Regions from separate parts of the Pedobacter sp. KBS0701 genome, predicted to be linked through region 4. Evidence: riboswitches for the same ligand, from Rfam matches in the RefSeq annotation. Region 4 holds a riboswitch; each other region holds the start of a gene.

Region 1 (3,198 bases), 1.8 Mb from region 4:
AGGTTAGGATTAAGGTCGATATTACTTGTGGTAAGTTGAGGGTTTGCGTTAAATGGCGCACTAAATGCGTAAGTATTGATCAAACGATAAGGATCTGCATCTTTACCTACTTTAGACCAGCCCCCACGTATTTTCAAATAATTAAGTGCTTCACTTTTAATGTCAAATGCTTCGGTTGCTACAAAGCTTCCGTTAAATGACGGGTAAAAATAAGACCTGTTCTGCGCAGGCAAAGTAGACGACCAATCGTTACGTGCCGTGATGTTGGCGAAAAGGTAATTTCTGAAACCGATCTGACCTGATGCATAAACGCTATATGATTTTAAACGCGATAAATTATTGGATGAAATCAAGGGATCACGAGAGTTTTTAAGGGTATAAAGTCCGGCGATGGCCAGTTTAGGTGCACTTTGATCATTCTGCTCAATATATTGCCTGCGGATGTTACCGCCACCCAATAATTCTAAGCTAAAATCATCGTTTAACTGTTTGTTAAAGTTTAAGGTTGCGTCGGTATTATTCTCGCTTACCGTAAAGGCACTTTCGGTGTAAGATCCAAAAGGTGTTCCGTTCGTACCATAAGCGATTCTAACTTTACGCCTATCGTTGTAATAATCCGTACCCGATCTGAAATTGAAATCAAGGCCATCAATAATTTTATAATTAAGGGCTAAACTACCTATAATCCGACTGCGGTTCTGCGAAACTGTATTTTCGTAAGCTACCCAATATGGATTGCTGTAATAGCTATTATTCCAGTTAAACGTTTTTCCATTTTCATCCAAATAGTTTTTTAGCTGGTTAATATCAACCTGACGGCCGAACCAGGTAAACTGCAACATGGTACTGGTTGATCTTGATCCACCCGTTCCTGGTAAATTATCAGAATTAAGTTTGCTGTAATTTGCGTTTGCGGTTAAAGTTAATTTAGGTGTTACTTTTACTGTGGTATTCAATACAAACGAATTTTTGCCCTGTCCGGAGTTTGGTACTATACCTACTTGTTTCAGGTTATTGTACGATAATCGGAAGTCGTATTTTTCGCCAGCATCTGCAACAGATACCCCATTATTTAAGGAATATCCCGTTTGAAAGAAATCGCGTACGTTATCCGGATGGGCTACAAACGGAACAGGCACCCCTTTGGAATAAAACTGCGGAATTAACCTACCATCCAGTTTTGGTCCCCAGCTCTCATCTACCCCATCATTAATACCTTTACCAGCGCCATCCACATAACTGAACTTACCTTCTGATCCCTGACCAAAAGCATTTTGATAAACCGGCAGGGTGAGCAAAGTTTCTAGAACCGCGTTTGAATTAATGGCAATGCCCAATCCTTTTTTCGATTTACCTGTTTTGGTTTTAATGAGGATCACCCCTGCTGCAGCCCTCGAGCCATATAATGCAGCTGCATTTGGTCCTTTTAGGACGCTCATCGATTCGATGTCCTCCGGATTGATATCTGAAATGGTATTGGCGTAATCCCTGGCCCCAGCCGAATTCAACTGCGAGTTATCTACCGGAATTCCATCAACCACAAATAAAGGCTGGTTATTTCCGGCTATAGATGTTTCTCCTCTGATGACTACGCGAGATGATCCCATACTCCCCTGACTGTTCGTTACCCTAACCCCAGCTATTTTTCCAGCCAATGCATTTACCAGGTTAGATTCTTTAGCTTCGGCTACACGGTCTCCTTTCAATTCCTGAACGGCATAACCCAAAGATTTTTTCTCCCTTGAAATACCAAGAGCCGTTACTACCACTTCGTCAAGCGCATTATCGCTGGGTTGAAGAATGACCGAAATTGGGCCAGCATTTTTGTTGATTTGTATTTCCTGAGTTTTGAAGCCAATGTATGAAAATACTAAAATGGCTTGATCAGGCGCACTGATAGAAAAAACGCCCTTACCATCAGAAATAGTGGTTTGTTTGGTTTCTTTGATAAGAATAGAAACGCCTGGCAGTGTTTCGCCATCCGCCGATTTTACCGTTCCGGTAATGGTGACATTTTGAGCAAATACCTGCTGCGTAATAAAGAGCAGTAAGATGAGTGGTATTGATTTAAAAAGTTTGATCATGTGTATGTTTAAAAATTAGTTAAAAGATAAAAATCTGGGCAAAACGACTCCTAAACAGTTAATAAACGTGTTTTATTAAAAATAAAATGGAGTGGTTAGATCAAATGGGCCTGTTAAAACGGAGCAATTTTAACAGGGCGTGCGCATTCGGAAATATGCATTAGGGTTTGCATCAATGGATTTTAACTCGTCTGTTTTTTTCATTTCAATGATTTTCTATAAAACATATTTACTTATCAAAAGCAGCGTCAGGGCAAAAAAATAGCACCCCTTAAATCAGAAGTGCTCCATATATTTTGATAAGGATAATGCAAACAACTGACTTAACTACCCCAGATTCATCCAGGATGGAATTAGCACCATTTCTATAAATTAGATGGTTGCTAAGGCTTCACAGGGCCATTCCCTCCGCCTTTCTTGATAAGTATTTTAAAATAACTGGGGCAAAGGTATAATTAATTCCATTTATCCTATAGTTTTTATAGATTTTTAATGAAATATTTTTTATTTGGTTATTCCGCCCGTATATTTGTCGACTAATTTAGTCGATTAACACACGTCCCGATGAACCTAAAATCCATATTTACCGCCATACTGGCCATATCAACCTCTTTAACCTTTGCGCAACAACAGGCTGTATTGGCCAATCGCCAACAAGCAACAATCAAAGAAAAAAAAGCAAAAGCATTTGTTGCGCTGGGCCATTGGCGTGGTATAGCGAAAGTAAAGGAAGGATTAGAAATCCCTTTTAATTTCGAAATCAACGAAAAAAGCGGTCAACAGAAATTATATTTCCGCAATGCCGAAGAAAGTTTCGAAGGTGGTCGGGTAAAACAAACTGCCGATTCACTTTTTGTCAAACTGGATCAGTTTGATAACGAACTTGCATTTGCTATAGTTGGTGATCAACTAACCGGCGCATTAAGAAAACAGGATAAAACTGGCAAACCTTTGATAATTATTGCCGAGCGAAAAAATTATCGTTTCAAAACTGATAAACCTGCCACAGCAGACTATTCTGGAAGTTATGATGTGGTTTTTACATCGACAAATGGTAAGGAAGAAAAAACAGTAGGTTTATTTAAGCAAACAGGAAACAAACTTACCGGCACAT
Region 2 (3,198 bases), 970 kb from region 4:
TTTGAACCTCTGTTGCTAAACCCGATTGCAGCGATATCCTTTTTGGCTGTCACCCTGAGCGAAGTCGAAGGGTAGCCAAAAAGATAAAGCGTAAAGCGGGACTGCAATCGCATAAGGATTACAGAACCCTAATTTTCCAAAACCTACTTAGAATTACAAATCGTGGTCAACTTTAACGAATAGTTAGCCTCCAATGGCTCATTAGTTTGCGCCAAACGTTGCGAGCCTGTATTGGCTGGACAAGCAATATCTCCTGCTGCATCATAAACCAATTTATTTCCGTTAGCTAACAATTCTTTTGGTACATATACCTGCACTTTGGTAATCGAATATCCTGAAGGAAAATAACGCACATAATAACCATCAGGATGTTTCGTCCAGATGCCACTTGGCACATCGCTTCTTGGCGGGGCCATCCCTGCTATTATAGCATATTTCTCCATATCAGCATAAGTATAGTTACCAGAGGATACCAATTGGCGGATATTATTTTCTGCCTCAAAAACTGCCCTCACGCCAGATGGCAATTGATCTTTAGCTTTTTCCATGACATCGAAAGGCAAAATGCCCAGGGCGCCACCTTCTAATTGTGTAAGCTGTTTAGGTGTTAATAGTTTAAGGGCAGTTACTTTAACCTGTCCGTTGTAATCGGCAAATTTTGTTCTGGCAATAATTGTCCAAAGTAGCGCTTGTATATCGTGCTGTTCTACTTCAGGATGTTTTTCTGCACTTTTCAAAATAGAAACCACAATTTCTTCTTTCGGGCCTAAAACCGGTGCAAACATGTAACCATCTCCTTTTGAAGGGGCAAATGTTCCGGCTTTTAAACAATAGCTTTTATTCGTCATTTCGTACAATCCTTCGCAAAGTACAAAACCACCCTCAGGGTTTTTGGGCAATAAATATAAAGGCTGTGCTTTTAATTTTGAAGGATTAACAAAGTCGGGCATTTTTTCACCTTCCCTGTTTACATCTTCAAAACTAGTAGTAATAGCGGCGGGTTGTTTTAAAAACCTGTCTACCCCCAGGGCTTTAGCACCCTGTGCTGTGCCTACTTTTAATAATTTATCTTTTAAGCCTCCAAATTGAGCGCTGGCATTGTTTAAACCCGTTACAATAAATAACAGTCCTAAACATAGTGATTTTGTGTTTTTCATAAAGTTACGATTTAGATAGGATGCACAAACTTAAAATATTAAGCGTTAATTTTATATTAAAAATTTTAAATGGCAAAATCAGCATAAAAATAACGAGTTCATTTTTAGATAGTTAATTTAAAATCAAAATTTTATTTTGTGAATTAAAATTTAATTAAGACATTTGAAATATTATTTGGTGGAAAGCTAAATAAAAGTCAATCTTCACGGGTTGATTTATAAAGAAGTGGCGAGAGACTGGCTCGATGACCCACTGGCAACCCTCAGAAAGAGAAGGTGCCAATTCCTGACCGGATAGCATGGTGTTATCTGGTGATATAAATTAGAACTGATGAAAACATTAAATCTTCAATCGCTAAGCGAACCCAATGCAAACCTTAAAAATGCAGAACAATACTCTGTTTCTTTTACTTGTTGCAATATGCGTGCGGTTATTTGTATGTGCTGTTGCATACATTAGTTTAAAAAATCTTCCTTTTTTGTTTCTTTCAAACTGGAAGGTCCCGAACATCGGGATACGCCCTGCCAGGTTTTAGGATCAACCTAAACCACCATATCTAATCGTTCAACAAAATAAAATAGTAATCATGTCAACATCATATAAATTTGAAACTTTACAATTACACGCTGGCCAGGAAATAGATCCCACAACAGGTTCGAGGGCTGTGCCGATTTACCAAACCACTTCTTACGGATTTAACAGCGCCGAACATGGAGCTAATTTATTTGCCTTAAAAGAGTTTGGCAACATTTACACTAGGATCATGAATCCTACCAATGATGTTTTCGAAAAAAGAATTGCAGCTTTAGAAGGTGGTGTAGCGGCTTTAGCAGTAGCATCAGGACAGGCCGCTCAGTTTATTGCCCTAAATAATATCTTAGAAGCTGGCGACAGCATTGTTTCTTCTACTCATATTTATGGTGGAACTTATAACCAGTTTAAAGTTGCTTTTAAACGTTTGGGTATCCATGTTGATTTTGCAAATCCAGATGTACCTGAAGAATTTGAAGCTAAAATAACAGATAAAACTAAGGCAATTTACCTGGAAACCATTGGCAATCCTGCTTTTAGTGTGCCAGATTTTGAGAAAATTGCTGCAATTGCTAAAAAATATGATCTTCCATTAGTGGTTGACAATACTTTTGGCGCAGGCGGTTATTTATTTAAACCATTGGAACACGGAGCCAATATTGTGGTAGAATCTGCAACGAAATGGATTGGTGGCCATGGAACGAGTATTGGTGGTGTGATCATCGATGGTGGAAACTACAATTGGGGCAATGGAAAATTCCCTCAGTTCTCTGAGCCATCAGCAGGCTATCACGGGTTGGTTTTCAGTGATGTTTTTGGCATCGGTGGACCATTTGGCAATATTCAGTTTATTATCCGGGCGCGCGTAGAAGGACTAAGAGATTTAGGGCCTGCCTTATCACCTTTCAATTCGTTTCTTTTATTACAAGGATTGGAAACCTTATCACTCCGCGTTCAACGCCATGTTGATAATGCTTTAGAACTGGCCACCTGGTTAGAAAACCATCCATTGGTTCAGGAAGTACAATATCCAGGATTAGCGAGCAGCAAATACAATAGCCTGGCAAAAAAATATTTAAGTAACGGTTTCGGCGCGGTTCTATCTTTCGAATTAAAAGGAAGTAAAGAAAATGCCACACAGGTTATTGATAATTTAAAACTGGTTTCGCATCTCGCAAACGTGGGCGATGCCAAAACGTTGATTATCCAACCGTCGGCAACCACACACCAACAATTGAGTGAAGCGGAGCAATTGGCTGCAGGTGTAAAGCCAAACGCATTACGGGTTTCAGTCGGTATTGAACACATCGATGATATTAAGGCCGATTTCGAGCAGGCTTTTGCATCTATAAATGTTCAGATCCCTACAGAGAGTTTATCAGCCTAAGCCCGTTCATTTTCCGAATACAATAAACAATGAGTACAGCATCAACATATAATTATAATAAACAGTTCAAATTAGAGAGCGGAAAAAAAATCCGTAACCTGCAAGTTGCTTATCAAACTTAT
Region 3 (3,198 bases), 1.4 Mb from region 4:
TGAATATTTCAGTAACTCAGTTATATGCACTTTTAAGCGAAAAGCTAGATAAGGATGTTGCCGAAAATTTAACAAGTTATATTGAGTCTAAAGTTGATAAAACAGTTGTAGATAAAACTGCACATTTAGCCTCAAAAGAAGATTTGGCAAATACAAAAACAGACATGATAAAATGGTTTGTTGGGTTATTCATAGCTTTAGCATTAATGATAATCGGACTTTATTTCAAATAAAAACTAATAAATACACAAAAAATTAAATGGAACAACAAAATTATCAATATCAGGACAACAGTGTTTTCGTTCAGGAACGATCTGTTTCTAAAAAATTCTTTGCCAACGTTTTCTTATGGATGTTTGTGGCGTTAAGTTTATCGACAGTGGCAGCGTATTTATTTGGTACTAATGAGCAATTGATGCAATACCTTTTAAATATTAATCCCTCAACTGGAAAAGTGAGCATGTCGATTTTCGGTTATATAGCGATGTTTGCACCACTCGGATTGGTTTTATTAATGGGATTCGGTTTAAGCAGATTATCATTGCCAGCATTAATTGGCGTTTTTGTACTTTATTCAGTATTAACTGGAGTGAGTTTAAGTTTTATCTTGTTAACTTATACTTCAGGCTCAGTGGTGAGTTGTTTTGCTGGAGCTGCCGGAATATTTGGAATTATGGCATTTATGGGTTATACAACCAATATCGATCTAAGTAAATTTGGGCCAATTTTAATGGTTGGCGTAATTGGTTTAGTGATTGCCAGTGTAATAAATATGTTTGTTCAAAGCGAACAGTTCAGTTTGTTTATGGCATTCATTGGTATTGCCATATTTACGGCATTAACGGCTTACGATGTGCAAAAAATAAAAAGAATTGGCGAAGGGATCGAAGCTAGCGGCGAACAGGTTCTTCAGATTGAATCTAAAAAAATGGCTATTGTAGCTGCACTGTCCTTATACTTAGATTTCTTAAATATCTTCCTTTTCTTATTACGCATTTTCGGAAGCAGAAAGTAATGAATAAGTTTGTCGCAGTTGTTAGCTTCATCTTAATTGGCGCTTGTATACAGGCGATAACTAAATCTTTTATAACCGAAAATATCTATATTGTAAGTTCCGTAGGTGGAATTTGGTTGGCGTATATAGTAATTTTGTATAATAAAAAATATGGAAAAAAGGTAGTCTGCTGATTTTAAAAACAGAACAATATTCTTAAGGCTGCGCAGTTTTGCGTGGCCTTTGTAATTTTATTTGGTTGCAAGGCGATAAATTTTGGAATTGATGTTGCTTTGTTGCATTTTTGTATGCTTATTAAGAAAGACGGAGGGATTAGACCCAACGAAGTCTTAGCAACCTGTAACCTACAAGGTGCTAAATTCTATTCTGCAAATAGCGGAAACAGATAAGTTTAGGATTACGATTCACGTACCAACTTTTTAGATAAGCCTTTTAGGATGTAATAATGTATAATGGAGGATGTATGATGTGTCTTGCCATTTTCCATTTTCCATCCCACATTTTACACAACAAATGGGTATAAGAGAAGAATTAGAGAAACGTATTTTGGTGATTGATGGTGCAATGGGTACCATGATTCAGCGATATACCTTAACCGAAGAAGATTTTAGAGGGGAGCGATTTAAAAACCATCCCTGTGATGTAAAAGGCAACAACGATTTGCTCAACATCACACGTCCGGATATTATAAAAACAATACACCTGGAATACCTGGCGGCCGGTGCCGATATCATCGAAACCAATACGTTCAGTACCCAGCGCATTTCGATGGCCGATTACCAGATGGAAGACCTTTCTTACGAAATGAGTTTCGAAGGGGCACGGGTGGCAAAAGAAGCTGTAAATGAATTTATGGCTGCAAACCCCGGTCGCAAGTGTTTTGTGGCTGGTGCTATTGGCCCAACTAACCGTACCCTTTCCATGTCGCCGAATGTAAACGACCCTGGTTTTAGGGCGGTTTATTTTGATGAACTGGAAGCTGCTTATTATGAGCAGGTACGGGGTTTGGTAGATGGTGGTTCTGATGTATTATTAATCGAAACTATTTTCGATACTTTAAATGCTAAAGTGGCTATTGTAGCCATAAAAAAATACGAAGAGGTAATTGGCCGTAAACTGGAGATCATGATTTCTGGTACTATTACCGATGCTTCCGGCAGAACACTTTCGGGGCAAACTGCCGAAGCTTTTCTGAACTCTGTAATGCACGCAAAACCATTAAGTATCGGTTTTAACTGTGCTTTAGGTGCAAAAGAAATGCGTCCGCATATTGAGGAGCTTGCTGCAAAAGCAGGTTGTTACGTTTCGGCCTATCCAAATGCAGGATTACCAAATGAGTTTGGTGCTTATGATGAGCAACCACACGAAACCGCACATTTGGTTGACGATTTTATTGCCTCTGGCTTTGTGAATATTGTGGGCGGTTGTTGTGGTACTACGCCGGAACATATTGGTTGCATTGCCAAAAATGCCAGAAAAGCTGAACCCCGCAAAATTCCGGTGCTCGAGCCTTATATGCGTTTAAGCGGATTGGAACCTGTAACCATCACTCCGGATAGTATTTTTGTCAATATTGGTGAAAGAACCAATATTACCGGATCTCCAAAATTCTCCAAACTGATTTTGGGTGGCGATTATGAAGCTGCATTAGCTGTTGCTTTGCAACAGGTTGAAGGCGGTGCACAGGTAATTGATGTGAACATGGATGAGGGGATGTTGGATTCGGAAGCAGCAATGACCAAATTTTTAAACCTCATCGCCTCTGAACCCGATATTGCCAAATTGCCTATCATGGTCGATTCATCGAAATGGTCGGTTATCGAAAATGGCTTAAAATGTTTGCAGGGAAAAGGAATTGTAAACTCGATTTCCTTAAAAGAAGGGGAAGATAAATTCCGCGAAAGTGCCCGCAAAATTATGCAATATGGTGCTGCTGTTGTGGTAATGGCTTTTGATGAGCAGGGGCAGGCCGATAATTACGAGCGTAGAAAGGAAATCTGTAAAAGGAGTTATGATATTCTGGTACACGAAATTGGTTTCCCGCCAGAGGATATTATTTTCGATCCAAATATCTTAACCGTTGCAACCGGATTGGAAGAGCATAATAATTATGCCGTCGATTTTATAAATGCCACCCGCTGGATCAAAGAAAACCTGCCTTATGCCAAAGTGAGTGGTGGGGT
Region 4 (3,198 bases):
CTTCTGTTTCGGCAACTTTAAAAACACCACGCCAAATTCCTTCTTTTATAAATTTTTTGGTCGTTTTTGGCTCTTCATTTACCTTATCTACAGCAAAGGCTGTTGTAGAAATGAGCGATACCAGAACCAGCGCCTGCATTTTAGCCATGTAGTTTTTCATATTATAAAGTTTTAAGTGTAGGTTAAAATATGGGATGCAATACGATGCAGCCCCATATTTAGTTTAGTTGGTTTGGTTTATTTACTTTTTAGTGTTTCTGCTGAAGCCAGTTTTTCGGGTACAGGTTCTGCGATCAGCTCGTCGAGCACTTTATTGAATTTGGTTTCGTAATCGTTAAAATATTTTCCAGTTACCGTTCCGGTGTAACCAGTATAAATTTCCCTTACATTGCCTTTTCTATCGATAATGATGGTTGTTGGAAAAGCAATGAATTTATTTAGCGCAGGTAGTTTTTCGGCCACTACTCTTTTATCGGCAATGCCACCAAACAGGATATCGTAAGTGATGCCATATTTCTCTTTCAGTTTGCCTAAAGTGTATTTGGCATATTCAAGATCATCTTTTTGCTCGAAACCAATTGCAATGGCTTCTACCCCGCGTTTTTGGTTCTTTTTAAACCATGGCGAAAGAAAAACAGTTTGATCGGTGCAGTTAGGACACCAGGTACCGATCGTCTCAATAATTACGACCTTACCTTTATATTTATCGTCGGTTAAGGAAACATTTTTTCCTGTTAAATCTGGAAAGGTAAAATCAAGTTTTTTATAACCTTCTTTAAGAAAAGTAAGTTTGTAAGGATCAGGAAGCTCGGCATTTTCGTTGCGCTGGCCATCAAATTTCAGGTTTTTATATATCCCAAAGCCCTGCTCTCCGGTAATGCTATTATCGTCATTTATTTTTCCTTTCACAATAAAAGGACTTGGTCCGGTAAAACCAGATAATTCAAATTCATCGCCCTGTACGGTGCCTTCCAGTTCCCTGGTATCGCCAACCACGGTCATAATTACTCCGGTAAGTTTATTTCCATTCTGCTTTAATAAAGCAATGGAGGCTGGTACGGCTTCTTTGGTGTAGGTTTTGATTTCCCACTTGCCAGAGATATTGTGTTTTGGAGCAATATCTTTTCCAGGTGCTACAAAGCGGTAATTTTTTCCATGCTCTGCCACAAAAGGAAGTGAATTACCCCTGAAACCAGGTACCAGGCTGCGGTATTCACCTGATAATGTTCCATCGGTTTCTATTTTTGCCACCAAAGCAGCATCGTAAGTATTCATTTTTACATAGATGGAATCGTCACCACGCCTCTCTACATGGAAATCATCACGTCTGGAACCATTAATTAAGGTTAAGATACCCGTTTGAGGGCTTTTACCTTTCAATTCGAAATTAAAGGGCACTTTTGATTCGCTTACACTAAACTCACCCCTCCAAATCCCTTCTTTTGGGAATGGTTTTGCCACCCTGGCAGATGCAATACCTCCCAATAACAGGACTGAGGTGGTTAAGCATGCAATTCTTGAGGAAATTTTCATTTTCATAATCATCATTATTAGTTAAACACTATCGTTTTAGAGTTTTTAATAACAAGGCATAATTTTTCCCACAGAAAACCATATAGCATGGATACAGGCTGTTTAAGCAACTGTTATGCTTTTAATGAAATCCCTAACAGGAAACGTGAGTTTACTTGTTATTGGTTAATTTATAATCTATTGCTAGATCAGTTTGAGCACTTTTTCCTATGGAAAGTTGCTAGAAGTTCAACGAGTACTGACTCTCCCTTCTTCTGTATAAATCAACTAATTAATGGTGGTGAATTAATTAGAGTAATAACCTAAACTAGTGGTGGTGATTAGTTAGGCGGTTCCTGATACCCCGGCAACTTATTGACTGAAATACATGACCACCATAATATTCTATCAAAAGGCCCCGGGGTACCAGGATTTTTAAATAAGAATATCTGAATGAAAACCTTTATCAGGTGATCCGTATCTTAGCTTATATTAGCGGCAACAGCAGTTATATTGATCTGAATAATTGATCAGAAAATATGGCCGAGGTTGTCTGCGGAGTTTCATATTGAACGTAAATTTGCTAGTGAACTATTATATTTTTTTGTAAAAGTATAAACTTTGATTAATTTAAACAAGTATTCCTATAGATTTTATAGACTTTATCTGTAAATAATTGATTTACAGATATATAATTTGCAATCATTAATTTAGGCAAGGCGTTTGTTATTCTGAATGCAGTGAAGAACCCGGAGGCTCTGCGAAGCAAATCTTTAATTATTAAGAATACTAAAGTCAACTGTAAGATCCGTCGTTGCACTCAGGATGACAAATTGCGAGCGATTGTGTTTTATTGTCAACCTGTCCCATCTTCCATTTTTTACCACAGAGGTCATAAAGAGAAAAACACGAAGAGCATGGAGCCTTTTCATTCCATCATTCATTTTACATTTTCCACCCTTTACCATAAAGGGCACTAAGGGAAGGCGCAAAGCTGCTATCATTCTGAACGCAGTGAAGAACCCAGAGGCTCTGCGAAGCAAATCTTTTATTTTAAAAAAAGTTAACAGCTAAAAGATCCTTAGTTGCACTCAGGATGACAAATTGCGAGCGATTGTGTTTTATTGTCAACCTGTCCCATCTTCCATTTTTTACCACAGAGGTCATAAAGAGAAAAACACGAAGAGCATGGAGCCTTTTCATTCCATCATTCATTTTACATTTTCCACCCTTTACTATAAAGGGCACTAATGGAAGGCGCAAAGCTGCTGTCATTCTGAACGCAGTGAAGAACCCAGAGGCTCTGCGAAGCAAATCTTTTATTTTAAAAAAAGTTAACAGCTAAAAGATCCTTAGTTGCACTCAGGATGACAAATTGAGAATGCGATCGTCATCCTGATCTGATAGTTATAGGATTTTTTCAGGATCTATCTACAATTTATTTCACATATAAACAACTAAAAATCAACAAATTAAATGATTAAAAAGGTTTTAATAATTACAAAATCCAAATTTAACTACTATTTCTATAGAATTCATAGTAATTAATTTATACTTTTGTTGAATCTTCTTCAAAATTGAATCTAAAGCTGTTTGAAAAGATCATATAGTCATGTGGCCGAGTGGTTAGGTAAAGGTCTGCAAAACCTAGTACGGCGGTTCGATTCCGTCCATGACGTCTAATAC

What was found. Region 4 has a riboswitch for S-adenosylmethionine ahead of FFJ24_RS03850 (peroxiredoxin). Riboswitches for the same ligand answer to the same signal wherever they lie in the genome.
Region 1: linked by a shared signal. The riboswitch ahead of FFJ24_RS11145 (SusC/RagA family TonB-linked outer membrane protein) and the one ahead of FFJ24_RS03850 (peroxiredoxin) in region 4 are both predicted to bind S-adenosylmethionine.
Region 2: linked by a shared signal. The riboswitch ahead of FFJ24_RS07725 (O-acetylhomoserine aminocarboxypropyltransferase/cysteine synthase family protein) and the one ahead of FFJ24_RS03850 (peroxiredoxin) in region 4 are both predicted to bind S-adenosylmethionine.
Region 3: linked by a shared signal. The riboswitch ahead of metH (methionine synthase) and the one ahead of FFJ24_RS03850 (peroxiredoxin) in region 4 are both predicted to bind S-adenosylmethionine.

What each region holds. Positions count from the first base shown of each region.
Region 1 covers NZ_CP042171.1:2,778,669-2,781,866, forward strand. Annotated here, with positions in the region: gene FFJ24_RS11145 (SusC/RagA family TonB-linked outer membrane protein) at 1-2,084, opposite strand, end outside; SAM riboswitch class I at 2,405-2,511, opposite strand; gene FFJ24_RS11150 (peroxiredoxin) at 2,649-3,198, shown strand, end outside.
Region 2 covers NZ_CP042171.1:1,946,993-1,950,190, reverse strand. Annotated here, with positions in the region: gene FFJ24_RS07730 (hypothetical protein) at 144-1,157, opposite strand; SAM riboswitch class I at 1,371-1,481, shown strand; gene FFJ24_RS07725 (O-acetylhomoserine aminocarboxypropyltransferase/cysteine synthase family protein) at 1,745-3,076, shown strand; gene metX (homoserine O-acetyltransferase) at 3,106-3,198, shown strand, end outside.
Region 3 covers NZ_CP042171.1:5,908,959-5,912,156, forward strand. Annotated here, with positions in the region: gene FFJ24_RS24030 (hypothetical protein) at 1-233, shown strand, start outside; gene FFJ24_RS24035 (Bax inhibitor-1/YccA family protein) at 260-1,015, shown strand; SAM riboswitch class I at 1,304-1,407, shown strand; gene metH (methionine synthase) at 1,529-3,198, shown strand, end outside.
Region 4 covers NZ_CP042171.1:981,584-984,781, reverse strand. Annotated here, with positions in the region: gene FFJ24_RS03855 (peroxiredoxin) at 1-160, opposite strand, end outside; gene FFJ24_RS03850 (peroxiredoxin) at 238-1,539, opposite strand; SAM riboswitch class I at 1,701-1,798, opposite strand; tRNA gene FFJ24_RS03845 (tRNA-Cys) at 3,121-3,191, shown strand.